Regions from separate parts of the Nonomuraea sp. NPDC049607 genome, predicted to be linked through region 3. Evidence: riboswitches for the same ligand, from Rfam matches in the RefSeq annotation. Region 3 holds a riboswitch; each other region holds the start of a gene.
What was found. A riboswitch is a leader RNA that binds a small molecule or an ion and turns the genes downstream of it on or off. The one in region 3 is predicted to bind cyclic di-AMP.
Positions count from the first base shown of each region.

Region 1: it holds a riboswitch for cyclic di-AMP, as region 3 does, so the genes downstream of both, AB0J97_RS29820 (CHAP domain-containing protein) here and AB0J97_RS21785 (C40 family peptidase) in region 3, are expected to answer to the same signal.
Region 2: it holds a riboswitch for cyclic di-AMP, as region 3 does, so the genes downstream of both, AB0J97_RS03900 (NlpC/P60 family protein) here and AB0J97_RS21785 (C40 family peptidase) in region 3, are expected to answer to the same signal.
Region 4: it holds a riboswitch for cyclic di-AMP, as region 3 does, so the genes downstream of both, AB0J97_RS50545 (hypothetical protein) here and AB0J97_RS21785 (C40 family peptidase) in region 3, are expected to answer to the same signal.

Region 1 covers NZ_JBFAOV010000017.1:82,270-86,830, reverse strand. The annotation lists gene AB0J97_RS29835 (RNA polymerase sigma factor) at 1-297, opposite strand, end outside; gene AB0J97_RS29830 (YciI family protein) at 341-769, opposite strand; gene AB0J97_RS29825 (class I SAM-dependent methyltransferase) at 935-1,753, shown strand; gene AB0J97_RS29820 (CHAP domain-containing protein) at 1,819-2,514, opposite strand; cyclic di-AMP (ydaO/yuaA leader) riboswitch at 2,527-2,664, opposite strand; gene AB0J97_RS29815 (Gfo/Idh/MocA family oxidoreductase) at 2,782-3,735, opposite strand; gene AB0J97_RS29810 (aldo/keto reductase) at 3,755-4,561, opposite strand, start outside.
Region 2 covers NZ_JBFAOV010000001.1:792,291-796,851, forward strand. The annotation lists gene AB0J97_RS03890 (cytochrome P450) at 1-801, opposite strand, end outside; gene AB0J97_RS03895 (LuxR C-terminal-related transcriptional regulator) at 1,079-1,291, shown strand; gene AB0J97_RS03900 (NlpC/P60 family protein) at 1,321-2,364, opposite strand; cyclic di-AMP (ydaO/yuaA leader) riboswitch at 2,371-2,522, opposite strand; gene AB0J97_RS03905 (amino-acid N-acetyltransferase) at 2,810-3,379, shown strand; gene AB0J97_RS03910 (hypothetical protein) at 3,390-4,400, opposite strand; gene AB0J97_RS03915 (RDD family protein) at 4,509-4,561, shown strand, end outside.
Region 3 covers NZ_JBFAOV010000010.1:186,256-190,816, reverse strand. The annotation lists gene AB0J97_RS21795 (NYN domain-containing protein) at 1-1,062, shown strand, start outside; gene AB0J97_RS21790 (NlpC/P60 family protein) at 1,195-2,121, shown strand; cyclic di-AMP (ydaO/yuaA leader) riboswitch at 2,517-2,679, shown strand; gene AB0J97_RS21785 (C40 family peptidase) at 2,810-3,292, shown strand; gene AB0J97_RS21780 (hypothetical protein) at 3,446-4,276, shown strand; gene AB0J97_RS21775 (M48 family metalloprotease) at 4,288-4,561, shown strand, end outside.
Region 4 covers NZ_JBFAOV010000073.1:14,178-18,738, forward strand. The annotation lists gene AB0J97_RS50535 (DeoR/GlpR family DNA-binding transcription regulator) at 1-339, shown strand, start outside; gene galT (galactose-1-phosphate uridylyltransferase) at 336-1,406, shown strand; cyclic di-AMP (ydaO/yuaA leader) riboswitch at 1,475-1,613, shown strand; gene AB0J97_RS50545 (hypothetical protein) at 1,619-2,572, shown strand; gene pip (prolyl aminopeptidase) at 2,630-3,562, opposite strand; gene AB0J97_RS50555 (MarR family transcriptional regulator) at 3,581-4,081, shown strand; gene AB0J97_RS50560 (zinc-binding dehydrogenase) at 4,092-4,561, opposite strand, start outside.

The DNA.
Region 1 (4,561 bases), on a different contig from region 3:
CTCGGCCAGGTTGCGGGACATGCGCTCGTTCCTGCGGATCAGGTCGACGGCGCGGCGCTTGGAGACCGTCATCAGCCAGGCGCCCGGGTTGCGTGGCACGCCCGACTCCGGCCACTGCTCCAGGGCCGCGACCAGCGCGTCCTGGGCCAGCTCCTCGGCCAGGCCGACGTCGCGGACCAGCCCGGCGAGGCCGGCGATGAGCCGCGCGGCCTCGATCCGCCAGACCGCCTCGACCGCCCGGTGGGCGTCGGAGGCCGTCACCGCCTCGATCGTCCGGGGTGCCTCGGAAGCCGTCATCGGCACATGACACCAGCCGCCGCCCGGGGTCCGCAAGCCTCGGTCAGGGCTCCCACGTGCCCAGGCGCCGGCGCATGGCCCGCTCCCGCTCGACGTCCACCGGGTCGGACGAGGCCGCGTCCGGCGCGTCGGAGGCGTCGTAGACCCGCCACACGTCCAGCGCGATCCCGTCGCAGCCCTCGGGGACGGGCACGCGCAGGGCCCACTCGACGGCCTCCTCCCTGGACTTCACCTGGATCAGCCAGAACCCCGCGATCAGCTCCTTGGCCTCGGCGAACGGGCCGTCGATCACCTTCGCGCGGCCGCCGCTGTAGGCGATCTGCGCGCCCTGCGAGCTCGGGTAGAGGCCCTCGGCGGCCAGCAGCACCCCCGCCCTGGTCAGCGCCTCGTTGTAGGCGTGCATGTTGTCGACGACCTCCTGGCTGGGCACCGCCCCCGCCTCGGTCTCCGCGCTGGCCTTGCCGACGATCATGAACTTCACTCTGCCGTCCCTTCCGCCCGCGATCGCGCCGCGGAGCCGGTCTCACCCGAGCGTCGAACGGGCGCCCGCCGGATCGACACGCGGGGGCGGATCGTTCGTTGTCCAGGGCACGGTACCGGTCGTGCGACCGCGTGGCCGATGTGCCATCCTCGGCCCATGCCCCAACCCGCAGCAGCCGGCCTCCCCGCCAACCGGGCCCTCTGGGACGAGCGCGCCCGCGTCCACGGCTCCACGCCCGCCGACAGGTTCTACGACGTGGACGCCTTCCTCGCCGGCCGGCAGACCCTCTACGCGCTCGAACGCCGCCTGGCCGGCGACGTCGCCGGGAAGGACCTGCTCCACCTGCAGTGCCACTTCGGCATGGACACGCTGAGCTGGGCGCGGCTCGGAGCGCGGGTGACCGGCGTCGACTTCTCCCCGGTGGCGGTCGCGCGCGCCCGCGACCTGGCGGCCGAGGCCGGGCTGGCGGCCACGTTCGTGGAGGCCGACACGCAGCGGCTGCCCGAGTCGCTGGCCGGGGGCTTCGACCTGGCCGTGGCCACGTACGGCGTGTTGTGCTGGATCGGCGACCTGGCCGCCTGGATGCGCGGCGCGGCCATGGCGCTGCGGCCCGGCGGGCGGCTGGTGCTGGTCGACCTGCATCCGGCCTACCAGACGGTGGCCTCGCTCGACCCGCTGGTGGCCGACTGGCCCTACGGCGGCGGCCAGGCCCACCGCGAGACGGTGACCGGCACGTACGCCGACGCCGGCGTGGTGACCGAGGCCCAGGAGACCGTCCAGTACCCGTACTCGGTGGGCGAGATCGTCACGGCGGCGGCGCGCGCCGGGCTCACGGTGGCCGAGCTGGGCGAGCACGTCGCCGTCGAGCTGGACCCGCGCGGGCTGCTGACCGAGGGCGAGGACGGCCGCTACCGGCTGCCGTTCGGGGACTCGCACCTGCCGGTGCTGTACTCGCTGGTGGCGGTCCGGCCCTGAGACGCGGCGAGCGCGCGTCCCTCGTGCGGGACGCGCGCTCGAAGCCGCGCTCGAAGCAGGGGAGGTCAGCCCGCGTACTGCGGGTAGCCGTAGCCGACGACCTGCGACTTCGGCCGGACACGCTCCTCCACCTTGCCGTTGCCGGTGTTGCCCTCGACCGTGGAGATCGTGCCGTTGCCGTTGTCCTTGACGACGAAGCCGACGTGCTGGATGGCGTCCAGGCTCTTGCTGCCGCCCCAGGAGAAGAAGACGACGGCGCCGGGCTTGGCCTCGGTGCCCCAGCGCTTGTTGGCGGCGAACCACTTGGCGTGGGCCACGGTCCAGGCGTCCCAGCCGACCTGCGGGCGGGCGCCGGTCTGCTCGCCGACCCAGGAGACGAACATCGAGCACCAGGCGGCGTTCACGTAGTCCTGGCGGCTGCCGCCGTCGCGGGCGACGGTCTCGGCGGCGCGCTGGGAGTCGGCGTACCACTTCTGGAACTTGGTGCCGCCGCCGTAGGCGTTCTCGGAGATGCCGACCTGGGCCTTGGCCACGGCCAGGACCTGTGCGGCGGTGACGTTGACCTGGGTCTCCCCGGCCCTGCCGGCCTGGGCGGCGGCCTGCGGCGCGACGGCCGAGTGGCCGGTGGAGGCGGCCGGGTCGACGCTGTCGGCGCCGGCGGCGGTGGCGTGGGCGCCGATCGCGGTGGCGATGATGGTCGCGCCGAGCGCGGCGCGGAGGTGGTTGATCTTCGGGGCACGGATGGGACGGTGCTTGGCCATCGAGGGCATTACTCCTTGCTTCCATGCCGCTTACCGGGTTAGCTGACGGGTTCGGACGTGGAAGCTGCCCTACGGCACCGAAGTGCCGATTCACCCCAAAGGACGTGGGTCCCCGGTTCCGCCCGGAGGCGGATTCAGCGGTCACAGGACGATCCTGTGAAATGTCTTGCGATGGTTGGACAAAGCCGGACAAACCGGACGTCTGCCGCGAGATGCCCCACAAGGTAATACATCGGGCAAGAAGAAGGCAAGTGCCTAAAGGCGCAGCTAGGAGAGTTGCCCCCGCGCGTCGGCCAGAAGCCCCATCATGGCAAGGGATTCGTCAAGCGGCATGACGGCGCTCTCGGTCCGGCCCTCGGCCGTGGCGGCGCGCACCTCGCGCAGCTCCCCGGCGTACCCGTTGTCGGCCGGGTCGAGCACCAGCTCCTCCGTCTCCATCGACGGCCCCGACAGCAGCACCCGCTGCGGCGCCCAGAACGGCGCCAGGATGTCGGCCCGCATCGACGTGCCCACCACGCTCGCGTCGTTGGCGTGATGGGCGAGCAGGGACACGTCCACCAGCGCCCGCCGTCCGTCCGGGTAGAGCAGCACCCCGCCCGCCTCCGCGTCGACCCCGCTCGGCGCCAGCGAGCCGGTGATCCGCAGCTCACGCGGCATGCCGAGCAGGAGCTGCGCCAGCCCGAACGGGTAGATCCCCAGGTCGAGCAGGGCCCCGCCGCCCAGCTCCGGCGCCCACAGCCGATGGGCGGGGTCGTAGGGCAGCGCGAACCCGAACGAGGCCCGCACCGAGCGGATCTCCCCGAAACGCGGATCGGCCGCCACCCGCTGGATGAGCGGGTTGAACCGCATCCACATGGCCTCCATGAGGAAGACCCCGGCCGCGCGGGCCAGCGCCACCATGCGCTCGGCGTCGGCCACGCTGGCCGCCAGCGGCTTCTCGCACAGCACGGACTTGCCCGCCGCGATGGCCGCCTCGGCCACCTCCAGGTGCTGGGCGTGCGGCGTGGCCACGTAGACCGCGTCGACGGCCGGATCGGCGCACAGGGCCTCGTAGGAGCCGTAGGCCGACTCCGCGCCCAGCTCGTCGGCCAGGGCCCGCGCCCTGACCAGGCTCCGCGAGCCGACGGCGGCCACCCGCATGCCGGGCTCGGCCACGATGGCCGCCCCCACGGTACGCGCGATGCCGCCGGTCGCCGCTATTCCCCAGGTGAAATGTCGCACGCCCGAGATCGTAGAGCGCTCAGGTCAGGTTGAACGAGTCGGGGTCGGGCCCGATGCGCCGCCCAGAGTTCATCGCGCCGATGGCCACCAGGTCCTCGGAGTCGAGGATGAAGTCGAACACGTCGATGTTCTCCTCGATCCGCGCCGGGGTGACCGACTTGGGGATCACCACGTTGCCGAGCTGGAGATGCCAGCGGAGCACGATCTGCGCGGGCGTCTTGCCGTACTTCTCCGACAGCACGCGCAGCGCCGGGTCGGCCAGCAGCCCCTTGCCCTGCCCGAGCGGGCTCCACGCCTCGGTCAGGATGCCGTTGGCCTCGTGGAAGGCCCGCATCTCGCGCTGCTGGAAGTACGGGTGCAGCTCGATCTGATTGATCGAGGGCGTGATGTCGGTCTCGTCCATCAGCCGGGTCAGGGTGGCGACCGTGAAGTTGGAGACCCCGATGGCCTTGGCCCGGCCGTCACGGTAGATCTTCTCCAGCGCCCGCCAGGCCTGCACGTACTTGTCCTGCTCCGGAACCGGCCAGTGGATCAGGAAAAGATCTACGTAGTCGAGGCCCAGGCGGGCCAGGCTCTCGTCGAAGGCCTGCTCGGCCCGCCCGTGGTCGCCGTTCCACAGCTTGGTGGTGACGAACACCTTCTCCCGTGGCACCCCGGCGGCGCGCACGGCCCGGCCGACGCCCTCCTCGTTCTCGTAGGCGGCGGCGGTGTCGACATGCCGGTATCCGGCGCGCAGCGCGGTCGTCACGGCGTGCTCGGCGTCGTCGGCAGAGACCTGCCAGACGCCGAAGCCGAGCTGTGGTATCTGCACACCGTCGGTGTTGAG
Region 2 (4,561 bases), on a different contig from region 3:
GCCCAGTTCCCTGTCCTCCAGCGCGATCCTGGAGGTGAGCTGGACCGGCGGATCGAAGCGCAGCACCTCCTCGACCACCTCCCTCGGCCGCTCGGCGGCGCGGTGCAGCAGGCCGTGCCGCAGCAGGTTCAGCACGCCGTTCGCGATGAGGTTGACGGTGGTCTCGTGGCCGGCCACGAGCAGCAGCACGCAGGTCGACAGCAACTCGGCCTCGGTCAACTCCTCGACGCGCGCGAGGGCGCTCAGGAGGTCCTCACCGGGACGCTCGCGGCGCAGGGCGATCAGGCGGCGGAAGTAGTCGCGGAACTCGTTCCTGGAACGCTCCGTTTCCGACATGAGAGCGTCTGTCAGCATCGGGTCAAGTCCGCGGGCAAGAGCCTCGCTCCATCCGCGGAAGCGCTCGTGGTCCTCCGGCGGCACCCCGAGCATCTCGCTGATCACCATCACCGGCAGCGGGTGGGCGAAGCCGGAAATCAGCTCCGTCTCCTCCGGCAACCGCCCGATCAGGTCGGCGGTGATCGCCTCGACCCGCGGCCTGAGCCGTTCGACCATGCGCGGGGTGAACGCGCGGCTGACAAGGTTCCGCAACCGGGTGTGATCGGGCGGGTCCATGAGCAGGAACGACCTGCCGGGCTGACCTGCCTCTTCCGCCACGGGGGCGGACGTTCCGTGACCGAACATCGGGTCACGCAGGACGGCCGCGCACAGCTCGTACGTGGTCGTGACGAGCAGCCCGCCGCGCGTTCTGAAGATCGCCCCGGCCGCGCGGAGCTCTCGATATCGGACGTACGGATCGCGCACAAATTGCGGATCCGAGGGATCAAAACCCAGGAGGTCGGTGGCGCTCATGGGGGGCTGGACCGGGCCGCCGAATTGATCGTTTGGACCGTTCATAGCGGACCGTGGCGTGCCGACATATGCGGAGTACGTCACATATAAGTGATCATGTCAATAGCACTGGTCAAGGGCGGCGATTGTCGTGCTTGACGACCTTTCCGCGATGCGTTTACCTTCACCGAGACGAGCGGCTTTGCTCCACTGAAAGGTCCGAGTTCTGCTGTTGGGGGGAGGGCTCCCGGTGGATGTGCTCACTGAAGGCGTTGAGCTGAGCCACGCGGATTTGGCGTTACTGGCTGAACTGGCCAGAGGGGTGACCGTCGACCGGGTCGGGAGACGGCTGGATATCAGCGGACGGACCGTACGCCGGCGGCTCAGAGGCATCTGCGACCGCATCGGCGTGGCCACGGCGATCGAGGCCGTGGCGTGGGCGGCGCGCCGCCAGCTCATCTGACGGCGCGGAACTCCGAAGTGAATCGCCGGTCAGTCCGCGATGCGCACGGCGCCGGCGAACGGCCGATTGCCGAGCGCGGAGATCCGGACGACGTCGCCGGTCTGCGGTGCGTGGACCATCATGCCGCCGCCGATGTAGATGCCGACGTGGTGCAGGTCGCTGTAGAAGAAGACCAGGTCGCCGGCGCGGAGCTGGTCGCGGCTGATGTGCGTGCCGGCCGTCCACTGGTCGCCGGTGTAGTGGGGGAGCGAGATGCCCACGCGCTGGTAGGCGGCCATCACCAGGCCGGAGCAGTCGTAGGAGCGCGGCCCTTCGGCGCCCCACACGTACGGCTTGAGCTGCTGGGTGAGGGCCCACTTGGCGGCCTGGGCGGCCTTGCCGTTGCCGATGACCGGCAGGTTGACGCGTACGGCGCGGGTGCCGGGGCGGCCGGCCTCGCCGACGGCCCGCCGGTAGAGGTTGCTCTCGACCTTGGCGACCAGCTTGGTGATCTTCGAGCGCTTGCCCTCAAGATCACTGACGATCTTCTGGACCTCGGCGATGCGGGTCTTGGCGCCCGACCTGGCGCGCTCGGCGGCCTCCATGGCCTTGGCGAGCTGGTTGACCTCCTCGCCCTGCTGCTGTTCGAGCGCGTACGTGGTCGCGGCCCGGTCGAGGAAGGTCTCAGGGTCGTCGGACTGGGCGAAGACCAGGGCCTTGTCCAGGCCGCCGGTGATGTAGGCGTTCTGGGCGAGCAGCGTGGCCCTGGCGCGCTTGGCGGCCAGGTCGGACTCGCTGGTGGCCAGGGTCTTCTGGGCGGCGTCGTTGGCCTTCTGCGCGGACTTCAGCCGTTCGCGCTGCCCGTTGTACTCCTCGGTCAGCGTCTCGATCTCTTCGTGCATCTTCTCGACCTGGTCGGCCAGCTCGGAGAGCGACGGCTTCGGGTCGGCGGCGGCGGAACCGACGGGTACGGCGAACAGCATCGCGGCGACGGCGGCGCCGATGACGCCGAGGCGACGTGAGCGCCTGGCCTGCTCCCGGGGACGGGCGTGCCTGCCCCCCGGCTTCCCCTCGCGATCGAGCGTCCGCTTCACCAACCAAGCTCCTCTCATCGACGCCGGCCGGGTTAGCTGACGGGTTCGGGCCGGAGCAGCCCTACCGAGATGATCGGATTCACCCCGAGTGGTGGCGCGAGGTGCTCGCCACCGGTGGTTCCCCGGCTTCCCTTGCGGGAATTGGGCGTGTCTTTCCGCGCGCATTACGCGGAGAACATCGTCGCTGGACACTAATGCACTCCGGGTTCGCGCTCAACCGGAACTACCGAGTCTGTAGAGGTTTCACAACTGAAGGGTCACAAGGTGATCTCGTGGGTAGCCGTACGGAAGCGGGCTTCTGCACCTTTTGTCCAGCATTCTGGGGGGTGACGACTGGAGGAAAGCTCCAGGTCGGGGCGTGTTCATCTGGACACAGCATGTGATGAGATGCCCGAGACGTGGGATTTAGGGCTGAGCCGTAATGAGATCTGTACCCTGGAGAGCCATGGAGCAGGTGGCCGAAGTGGCAGTCCCCGAGACCGCGGTCGTGGTCAGGCGTGCCCGCACGCCCGACGTGCGCGCGATCAGGCGTCTCGTGGACACCTACGCGGGCGCGGGTCCGCGGCTCCTGGAGAAGGCCACGGTCACGCTGTACGAGGACGTCCAGGAGTTCTGGGTGGCCGAGCTGAGCGGGGAGGTCGTCGGCTGCGGCGCGCTTCACGTGCTCTGGGAGGATCTCGCCGAGGTCCGTACGGTGGCGGTCGATCCGGCGTGCCGGGGAATGGGGGTCGGGCATCGGATCGTCTCGGCACTCGTCCGGCAGGCGAAGGATCTGGGGCTGCGACGTGTATTCTGTCTGACTTTTGAGGTCGACTTCTTCGCGAGGCACGGTTTCCGCCCCATCCAGGGCACGCCGGTCTCACCCGAGGTCTACGCCGAGTTGCTGGCCTCGTACGACGAGGGTGTGGCGGAGTTCCTTGATCTGGAACACGTCAAACCGAACACCCTTGGCAACACCCGCATGCTGCTGCATCTGACATCGGGTGACGCGGACCTTGACCACTTGGAAAGGTGATTGTTGATACCTATGTCGATACGTTGGGCAGCACAGGCATGTGTCCTGACACGTGCCACATGCGCACTCGAAGCGAGGTGACACGGTGAGCACCGGACAGCCGCCGTATCCACAGGACGAATCCGGCGAGAACCCCGAGTACGGGCAGCACCAGGGCCGTCGCCCCGGTGAGCCCGACCCGGACGTGACTGTGGTCGGCTACCGGGCGGACGACGCCTATGGCCAGCCCCCATATGGCCAGCAGCAGCAACAGGGCTACGGCCAGCAACCCCAATACGGTCAGCAACAGCAGCACGGCCAGCAGCAGGGCTACGGCCAGCAGCCCCAGTACGGCCAGCAGCAGGGATATGGCCAGCAGCAGGGCTACGGCCAGCAGCCGCAGTCCTCGGGCCAGCAGTACACCCAGCCCGGCTATGGCCAGGAGGCCCAGTACGGCCAGCAGGCCGCCTCGGGCCAGCAGGGTTATGGCCAGCAGCCGCAGTACGGCCAGCAGCCCCAGTCGCTGCCCGACTACGGTCAGCAGCAGCAGGGCTATGGCCAGGAGGCCCAGTACGGGCAGCAGGGCCAGCAGGGTTACGGCCAGCAGCCCGCCTCCGGCCAGCAGCAGGGTTACGGCCAGCAGCCGCAGTCCTCGGGCCAGCAGTACACCCAGCCCGGCTATGGCCAGGAGGCCCAGTACGGCCAGCAGGCCGCCTCGGGCCAGCAGGGTTATGGCCAGCAGCCGCAGTACGGCCAGCAGCCCCAGTCGCTGCCCGACTACGGTCAGCAGCAGCAGGGTTACGGCCAGGAGGCCCAGTACGGCCAGCAGGGCCAGCAGGGTTACGGCCAGCAGCCGCAGTCCTCCGGCCAGCAGCAGTACGGCGACCAGCAGCAGGGTTACGCCCAGCAGCAGTACGGCCAGCAGGGTTACGGCCAGCAGCCCGCCTCGGGCCAGCAGGGCTACGGCCAGCAGCAGTACGGCGAGCAGCAGCAGGGCTACGGCCAGCAGCAGTACGGCGAGCAGCAGCAGGGCTACGGGCAACAGCAGTACGGTGACCAGCAGCAGTACGGCCAGGCATACGGCCAGCAGCAGCAGTCGCAGCCCTACGGTCAGCCCGGCTACGGCCAGCCCTACGGTCAGCCCGTCGGCGTGCAGCCCCCGGGCGCTCCGGCCCCTCTGGCGGAGTGGTGGCAGCGTCTGGT
Region 3 (4,561 bases):
CTGGCCGAGGGGAGCGTGCCGCCCGCCGCCGACCCCGTGCTGGTGGCGGCCGCAGCTTATCTCACCAGGCCGCCCGGCTGGGCGGAGATGATCGAAACCGCCCGCGCCGACCTGGAGCAGTCCGCGGTGGCGGCCGAGGGCTCCGAGCGCGAGGAGGCGGTGACCCGGCTGCGCGAGCAGCTCGCCGCGCAGAAGACCGCCGCCAAGGAGGAGGCCGACCGGCTGCGCGAGCAGATCAAGGCGGCCCGCGCCGAGAACTCCGACCTGCGGCGCAAGCTCCACGACGCCCGCGAGCGGGCCAAGGCCGCCGGCCGCAGGGCCGAGGAGATGGAGCAGGCCGCCGACGACGCCCGGCACGCCGCCTCCACGGCCGGCAACGCGGGCGAGGCCGAGCTGCGCCGCCTGCGCGAGCGGCTGGCCGACGTGGAGAGGCAGCTCGAAGCCTCCCGCCGGGCCGCCCGCGAGGGCCGCAGCATCGAGGACGCCCGCATCAGGGTGCTGCTCGACGCGCTCCAGGACGCCTCGGCCGGGCTGCGCAGGGAGCTGGCGCTGCCCACCACGATCAGCAAGCCCGCCGACTCGGTCGCGGCCAGCACCGGCGAGCGTCCCGGGGTGCGCGGCGTGCCGGCGCGGGCCCTGGCCGACGACGACCCGCAGCTCCTCGACCAGCTCCTGGCGCTGCCGCAGGTCCATCTGATCATCGACGGCTACAACGTCACCAAGACCGGCTACGGCACGTTCACCCTCGCCGACCAGCGCAACCGGCTGATGACCGGCCTCGGCGGCCTGGTCGCGCAGACCCGCGTCGAGGTGACGGTGGTCTTCGACGGTGCAGAGCTCAACGCGCCCGTGCAGGTGGTGGCGCCGCGCGGGGTGCGGGTGCTGTTCAGCGCGCCGGGGGAGATCGCCGACGACCTCATCCGCCGGCTCGTCCGCGCCGAGCCGCCCGGCCGGGCCATCGCCGTCGTCTCCTCCGACCGGGAGGTGGCCGAGTCCGTCCGCCGGATGGGCGCCAGACCCGTTCCGTCGGGTCTGCTGCTGCGCCGGTTGGGCCGCGCATAAGTTACGAATTAGCACTATTGGCGAGACCCCACTCGCCACTTCTGTACTATTTCGCCCCAGGTGTAATCCCTGGGAGGCGACGCTGTGAGGTTTGGCCGGGTCACGTTGGCGGCGGGTCTCGCGATCGGGCTGATGACGGTCCCGATGGGTGCGGCGCTCGCTGATCCCAAGCCCACTCTCAAGCAGGCCAAGGCCAAGCTGGAGAAGCTGAACGACAAGGCCGACAAGGTCGTCGACCGGTACAACACGGCGACCGAGGAGTACAAGAAGGCCAAGAACGCCTACACCAAGCTGAACGACCGCTACAAGCAGAAGCTGCAGACGGTCGCCGACCTGCGGGCCGACATCATCAGGGCGGCGGTGGACTCGTACAAGCTGGGCGGGGACGTCGCGTCCCTGCCGGGCTTGATGGGCGCGGACGACCCCGAGAACCTGCTGGCCGGGATGGCCATGGCCGGGCAGCTCTCGCGCGAGCGGCTGGAGAAGCTGGCCGCCTTCGACCGCGAGAACAAGGGGCTCAAGGTCGAGCGCGACAACGCCGAGACCGCCCTGGCGGACGCCGACAAGGAGCGGGACGCGGTCCAGAAGGAGCGCGCCGAGGTCCTGAAGCTGGTCGGCGAGCAGAAGAAGCTCCTGGACAAGCTGGGGGCCTACAACCCGGGCAACCCCAACAGCACCGGCATCAAGTACACCGGTCCCGCCTCGGGCAACGCGGCCGCCGTTCTGCGCTTCGCCTTCGCCCAGGTCGGCAAGCCGTACATCTTCGGGGGCACGGGCCCGCGCGGCTACGACTGCTCAGGGCTGACCCAGGCCGCCTGGCGCGCGGCCGGCGTCTCGTTGCCGCGTACGACGTGGCAGCAGTGGGCCTGGGGCTCCGGACGCAAGGTGGACATCAAGGACCTCCAGCCCGGGGACCTCATCTTCAGCGAGGGGCTGGGGCACGTCAGCATCTACGCGGGCGGGGGCAAGATCGTCCACGCGCCGCAGACGGGCGACGTCGTGAAGGTCGTCCGGCTCTCGGACTACCGCCGCCCGCTGGTCGGAGCCATCCGCCCCTGACCTCCGGTCCACCGGGACTCCTCCCGACACTCGCCCTCGGCCGCCCGTCTCGCAGGCCGCAGGGACCACCGGCGTGCCCGCTCGGCCCGCCGGTGGGACGAAGGGGACAAAAGGTGTCAAAGGGCCCTGACAAGCGCCTGCGTCAGGAAGTGTGAGAAGGGTCACATTTAGGTAACGGAGCCTGTGGCTCCAGCAGGGGTTTCGTCCCTTACTCGTGCCTTTATTTGATCTTTACAACCTGACTCCCCCTTTGCACTTTCTTGACCCCTCGGCGTAGTTTCTGGCGTCGCGGTCGGCAAGCCATGCGAGCCGCGAATCGACATCGGAACCCCCGATGTGGACCACATAAAAATCCGTCGGTCGCCGCCGATATCCCCATTCAGGCATATCAATCGAGTGGCGACCTGCCGAGTCCGTGCAGCCAGGAGGCACGGAGCCGGGGACCCAAAGATCCCGTCATCCCCCGGGATCAGGGGTGAATCGGCGCGTTCAGCGCCGTAGGGCGACTTCCAGGCCCGAATCCGTCAGCTAACCCGGTAGGCGTTCGTGGAAGACACAAGGAGAAATCCTGTCTACCTCCCTGCATAACCCCCGTCTGTCCCGTCTCGCCCTGAAGGGCGCCGCACTCACGATGACCGTGACGGCCGGAGGTGCGGTTCTCCATGCCGTGCCGGCCGGGGCGCAGACGGTGAGCGAATCGGCCGTCAGGCTCACCGCGGTGTCCAGCACCGCCGAGACGGCCACCACCAGGTCGGCCAAGGCGGCGAAGAGCGCCAGGTCGGCCAAGGCGGCGAAGGCCGCCAGGCAGAAGGTGAGGGCCCACAAGGCCGTCGCCGTCGCCAAGCACCAGATCGGCGACCCGTACCGGTACGGGGCCACGGGTCCTGGTGCGTTCGACTGCTCCGGACTCGTCCAGTACGCCTGGAAGAAGGCCGGGGTGCGACTCCCGCGCGTGACGAGCAGCCAGTTCGCCCGCATTCGGCACAAGGTCTCCTGGCGGAAGCTCAAGCCGGGCGACCTGATGTTCTTCAACGGGCTGGGCCACGTCGGCATGTACGTCGGCCACGGCAAGATGATCCATTCGCCGAGGACCGGCGAACGGGTGCGCATCGACAAACTGGGCGGATGGCGGAAGTCGTCGTTCGTCGGCGCGGTGCGTCCCGGCGCGTGACAACAGGCCCCGCCCGGACCCTCCCCGGTCCGGGCCGGGGCCTGTCGCATGTCCGGCTTCCTGCTGCGAACCGCAGGTCCCGCCTTGCGGAGAGGGCGTGGGCCCGGTCTCGTGAAGGGGGCGTGCGGGCCGCGGGCCGACTAGCATCGGGCCGTGTCCTCGCAGGTGCGTCCGTCCCTCCGCGGTCCGCGTCTGCTCCTGCCCGTCCTGCTGCTGGCGGCGGTTCTCGTGGTCGCCGACGCGCCGCCCGGCGCCGTCCTGCCCGCCGGGGCGCGCGATCTGTGGGCCGGCGGCGGTCAGGTGGTCCGCGGCGGACGGTCCGTGGTCGTGGGGCATCGCGCCGAGCCCGGCGTGCTCGCCGATCTCGCCCGGCGCGCCGACCTCGCCGGTCGGCGGGTGTCCGCGCTGCTCGGCCGGCCGGTACGCGCGCTGGTCGTCGTACCGGACTCCGACGCCGAGGCGGCCGGGCTGGCGGGCACGGGCCCGCTGGACGGGCTGGCCGCGGTGGCCGACGGCCCGAGGGTGATCATCGTCCCCGGCTCCTTCGCGCGGCTCACCCCCACCGGACGCGACGTCGTCCTCACCCACGAGCTCACGCACGTCGCCGCGGGCACCGACCGGCTGCCCGTCTGGCTCTACGAAGGATTCGCCGACTACGTGGCCTACCGCGACGCCGGACTCCCCGTCAGGACGGCCGCCGCCGAACTCGCCGCCGAAGTACGGGCCGGCCGGCTGCCGAGCGAGTTGCCCGGAGCCGCGGCTTTCGCCCCCACGGCAGCCGACCCCGGACGGCTCGCGCGGGCGTACCAGGAGGCCTGGATGGCGTGTCGCTTCCTCGCAGACCGGTTCGGTGACGGGACCCTGGTACGGCTCTACCGTGATGCCCGCGTGGCCGGCGTCGATCAGGCGCTCGCCTCCGTGGGGCTGACCGCCGAGACACTGGCGGCACGGTGGCGCGAGTACGTACGAGAGCAGCTCGCGTGAAGGGGAGGCAGATGAGCGAGCGGAACGACCCGCCCCGGGAGGGGGACGAGCCCGCGGGAGCGGTCGCCAGAGGGGCCGACGAGCCCGGTACGGCGGTCGCGGCGGGCCACGGTGGCGGTGTGGCCATCAGGGACGACGAGGACGGGCGCCCCGGCGACGGCGGCCCGCCGGAACCCTCCGGCACCACCGAACCCCCTGAGTCCCCAGGTCACCCCGACGACCCGGACGACCCGGACACCTCCGGTCCCACCCCCGGCGAACGCCCCGACGCGGACGCCGACCCCG
Region 4 (4,561 bases), on a different contig from region 3:
CGCACACCCTCCGACGCGCTCGTCGGCCCCGTGGCGGTGGCGGCGATCCGCCGGCTGCACGTGGACACGCTCTTCCTCGGGGTGCACGGCATGAGCCTGCGCGCCGGGTTCACCACGCCCAACCTCCTGGAGTCCGAGACCGACAGGGAGCTGGTGGCCGCGGCGCACCGGCTGGTGGTCCCCGCCGACCACACCAAGTGGAACACGGTCGGCATCAGCACGATCGCCGAGCTGACCGAGGCCGACGTGGTCATCAGCGACGCGGGGCTGCCCGAGGAAGCACGCACCGAGCTGGCCGAACGGGCCGGAGAACTGATCATCGCGGAGGGCACGCCTTGAAGCGCACCATCACCCACCTGGCAGACGGCCGAGAGCTGATCTACTTCGACCGGCGCGACGACGCCGACCGGAGCGCGATCGACCGGCGTCCGCTCGACCCGCGGCCGGTGGCCTCCGAGCTGCGCTACGACCCGCTGACCGAGGAGTGGATCGCGATCGCCGGTCACCGGCAGACGCGCACGTTCCTGCCGCCGGCCGACGAGTGCCCGTTGTGCCCGTCGTCCGGGACGCGGGCGTCGGAGATCCCGGCCCATGACTATGACGTGGTGGTGTTCGAGAACCGCTTCCCCTCTTTCTCCGGAAATTTTGGGACTTATGGGGATGTCGGCGGGTTGAGTGAGGTGCGTCCGGGGGTCGGGCGGTGTGAGGTGGTGTGCTTCACCTCCGACCACACCTCCTCCTTCTCCAAGCTCTCCAACGCCCAGGTCAGGCTGGTCATGGAGGCGTGGGCCGACCGCACGGCCGAGCTGTCCGGCATGGAGGGCGTCGAGCAGGTGTTCTGCTTCGAGAACAGGGGCGAGGAGATCGGCATCACGCTCCCGCATCCGCACGGGCAGATCTACGCCTACCCCTACGTGACCCCGCGCACCAAGCTCCAGCTCGGGGCGGCCTCGCGGTACACGGGCGGCAACCTGTTCGCCGACGTGCTGGCCGCCGAACGGGCCGCCGGCACGCGGGTGGTCGCCTCCAACAAGCTGTGGACGGCGTTCGTCCCGGCCGCCGCGCGCTGGCCGTTCGAGGTGCACGTGTATCCGCACCGGCAGGTGCCCGACCTGGCGGCGCTGTCGGAGGAGGAGCGGGCCGCGTTCGCGCCGCTGTACACCTCGGTGCTGCGGGCGCTGGACGCGCTGTTCGGGGTGGCGATGCCGTACATCTCGGCCTGGCACCAGGCGCCGGTGCGGTACGGCCGCGAGCTGGCCTACCTGCACCTGGAGCTGTTCAGCATCAGGCGGGCGCCCGGCAAGCTGAAGTACCTGGCGGGCTCGGAGTCGGCCATGGGCGCCTTCGTCAACGACGTGCTGCCGGAGGAGGCGGCACGCATGCTGCGATCACGAATCGATCACTAATTGATTTCTCCTTAAAGTCGCATGACTCGTGATCTACCACTAATATCCCGTTAGACATCGGCCAAAACGGTCGTTGTACGCCTAATCCCGGGCGTGTTGCCCGGGAGCCGGGGACCCATCGCATCCGGGGTGAATCCGCGCAAGTGGTAGGGACTGCTCCCGTGCCCGAACCCGTCAGCTAACCCGGCCGGCAGAGGGAGAGGAACACCCACGTGGCGGCTTCGACCCCCGCGAGTCTTGCCATCGGCCTCATCACCGCCACCGCGCTGCTCATCCATCCGGCCGCCGCCTCGGCCGCGCCCAAGCCGTCCGAGGCCGAGCTGCGGGCCCAGCTCAAGCAGCTCAACAGCAAGGTGGACAAGCTCATCGAGACGTACAACCTCAAGCGGGTCGAGCTGGCCAAGGCCCAGCAGGCCGCCACGGCGGCACAGCAGCGGCTCACCGCCGCCGAGCAGGCGGTGGCCACGGCCGAGCAGCGGGTCGCCGAGATCGCCCGGATGCGCTACCAGAACCGCGACGCCTCCCTGCCCGGCTTCATGCTGACCCCGGACGGCAACAACGTGGCCATGCTCGAACAGCTCACCGCCGAGCAGCAGGCCGTCGTCAACAGCGTGGCCAAGGCCCGCGACGACCAGAAGAAGGCCGCCGCTGCCGCCACCGCGCTCGCGGCCGAGCTCAAGGCGGGCACGGCGGAGGTGGCCGAGCAGCGCGACGACGCCCAGGACGTCATCGACGACATCAAGAAGAAGCTCCAGGACCTCGTGCCGTTCGGGCCGGGCAAGAAGTCCGACGGCAGCTGGGCGCCCGAGCTGCCGTCCGGCTCGGACAACATCACGCCGCGCACCCGGCTGATGCGCGCGCAGGTGCAGAAGAGCTTCTCGCTGCCGTACGAGGTGGGCTGCTTCCGGTCCGGCTCCAGCGGCGAGCACCCGCTCGGCCGGGCCTGCGACTTCATGATGAGCACGGGCGGCACCATGCCGAGCGCCGTCAACAACGCCCTGGGCGACCGCCTGGCCGCCTGGGCGCTGCAGAACAAGGCCAAGCTCGGCGTCAAGTACGTGATCTGGAAGCAGCGCATCAACCAGGGCTCGGGCTGGCGCGCGATGTCCGACCGCGGCAGCATCACCGAGAACCACTACGACCACGTGCACATCTCGATGAACTAGCCGACGTCCTGTTCGCGTGACCACCTGACAGCCTTGCCGGCCCGGGCTGTCGGTGGTTCAGCCCCGGAACTTGTCCGTCGCGGCGGTCAGCAGGTCGATCATCTCCAGCCCGCCGTGTCCCTCCCCCACCACGTGCAGCTCGCTCCCGGGCCACGCCTTGTGCAGCTCCCAGGCCGTCACCAAGGGCCCGCTGACGTCGTACTTCCCGTGGATGAGCACCCCGGGCACCCCCGCCAGCCGCGTAACCCCGCGAACGAGATCGCTCTCCCCGAGAAAACACCCGTTCCCCCAGTAGTGCGTCACCAGCCGGGCGAACGTCATCCGGAACACCGGGTCCTGATATCTCCGGCTCGGCTGGAACTCCGGGTCGAGGCTCACATGCGTGTCCTCCCACGCACACCACTCGATCGCCGCCCGCTCCCGCCGCTCGGGGTCGGCCAGCGCCTTCGCGTAGCCCGCCGCCAGGTTCCCGCCCCGGTCCTCCTCCGGCAGGAAGTCGCGGAACCGCTCCCACTCCCGGGGGAAGATCCGCCCGACGTCCCGGGTGATCCACTCGATCTCCCAGGGCCGCCCGGCGGTGACCGCGAACAGGATCACCTCGCTCACCCGCTCCGGATACCGCTCGGCGTAGGCCAGCGACAGCGTCGACCCCCAGGACGCCCCCACGAGCTGCCACCGCTCGATGCCGAGATGCTCCCGCAGCCGCTCCATGTCGGCGACGAGATGCGCCGTGGTGTTGACCGACAGATCGGTTTCCGGCTCCCCGGCATCAGGCGTGCTCTTCCCGCAGCCACGCTGATGAAAGACGACGATCCGGTACGCCTCGGGATCGTGGTACCGCCGCCACCCCGGGGACGCGCCCCCGCCCGGCCCGCCGTGCACGATCACCGCCGGCTTGCCATGCGGATTCCCGCTGACCTCCCAGTAGACGAGGTTGCCGTCACCCACGTCCAACATGCCCTGCTCGTAGGGCTCAATCGAGGAATACATAAGCGCTAATATATCTACATGCCCCAGAGTCTCGGCACCCTGATGCGCACCTTCCACGAGCGCACCGACGGCGCGATCGCCCGGCTGTACGCCGACCTCGGGCTCCCCGACTACCGCCCCCGTTACTCCCCCGTCGTCCGCGCCCTGGTCGAGACCGGCCCCATGACCATCCGCGACCTGGCCGCCGCCATCGGCGTCACCCACTCCGCCGCCAGCCAGACCGTCACCCAGATGCGCCGCGCCGGCTACCTCGACCTCCGCCCCGGCCCCAACGACGCCCGCCAGCGCATCGTGCACCTCACCGGACGATGCCGCGACGCGCTCCCTCTCATCGAGGCCGAATGGCAGGCCACCGCCCTCGCCATCGCCGCCCTGGACGCCGAGCTCCCCGTCCCGCTGGCCGACGTCCTCGCCTCCGCCCTCCAGGCCCTCGACGCCCACCCCTTCCGCGACCGCCTTCTCGCGACCGCGCCGCTGGCCGCGTACGGCGATCGGCGCGGTCCCGGGGGCAGGGACTGACCCTGCTCTCTCACGCCAGGTCGAGCACCGCCTTGCCGTGCACGCGGCGTTCGAGGAGGGCGGTCACGGCCTCGGTGGCATCGTCCCAGCCGCCGCGCCAGGTGATCTCAGGGCTCAGCGTGCCGCCCGCGACCTGTCCGGCCAGCCAGGTCAGGTCGCGGCGCAGGCCCTGGCAGTAGAGCAGGTGGAACGTCACGAGCGAACGGTCGTGGCGGTCGGCTCCGCCGAACAGGGCTCCGAACGGGAAGCTCTCCCCCTCGCCGGTGGAGTGGCCGACGGCGACCAGCGTGCCGCCCTCGGCGAGCTGGTCGAACGCCTCGACCAGCGGGGCGCCGCCGAGCAGGTCCAGGACGCCGTCGAGCCGTCCGCCGCTCTCCGCGGGGCTCGCGACGACCTCGTCCGCACCGAGCGCGCGCAGGGCGTCGCCGTGCCGGGCCGGGTCGCCGGTGGCGGCGATCACGTACGCGCCGCCGAGCCGGG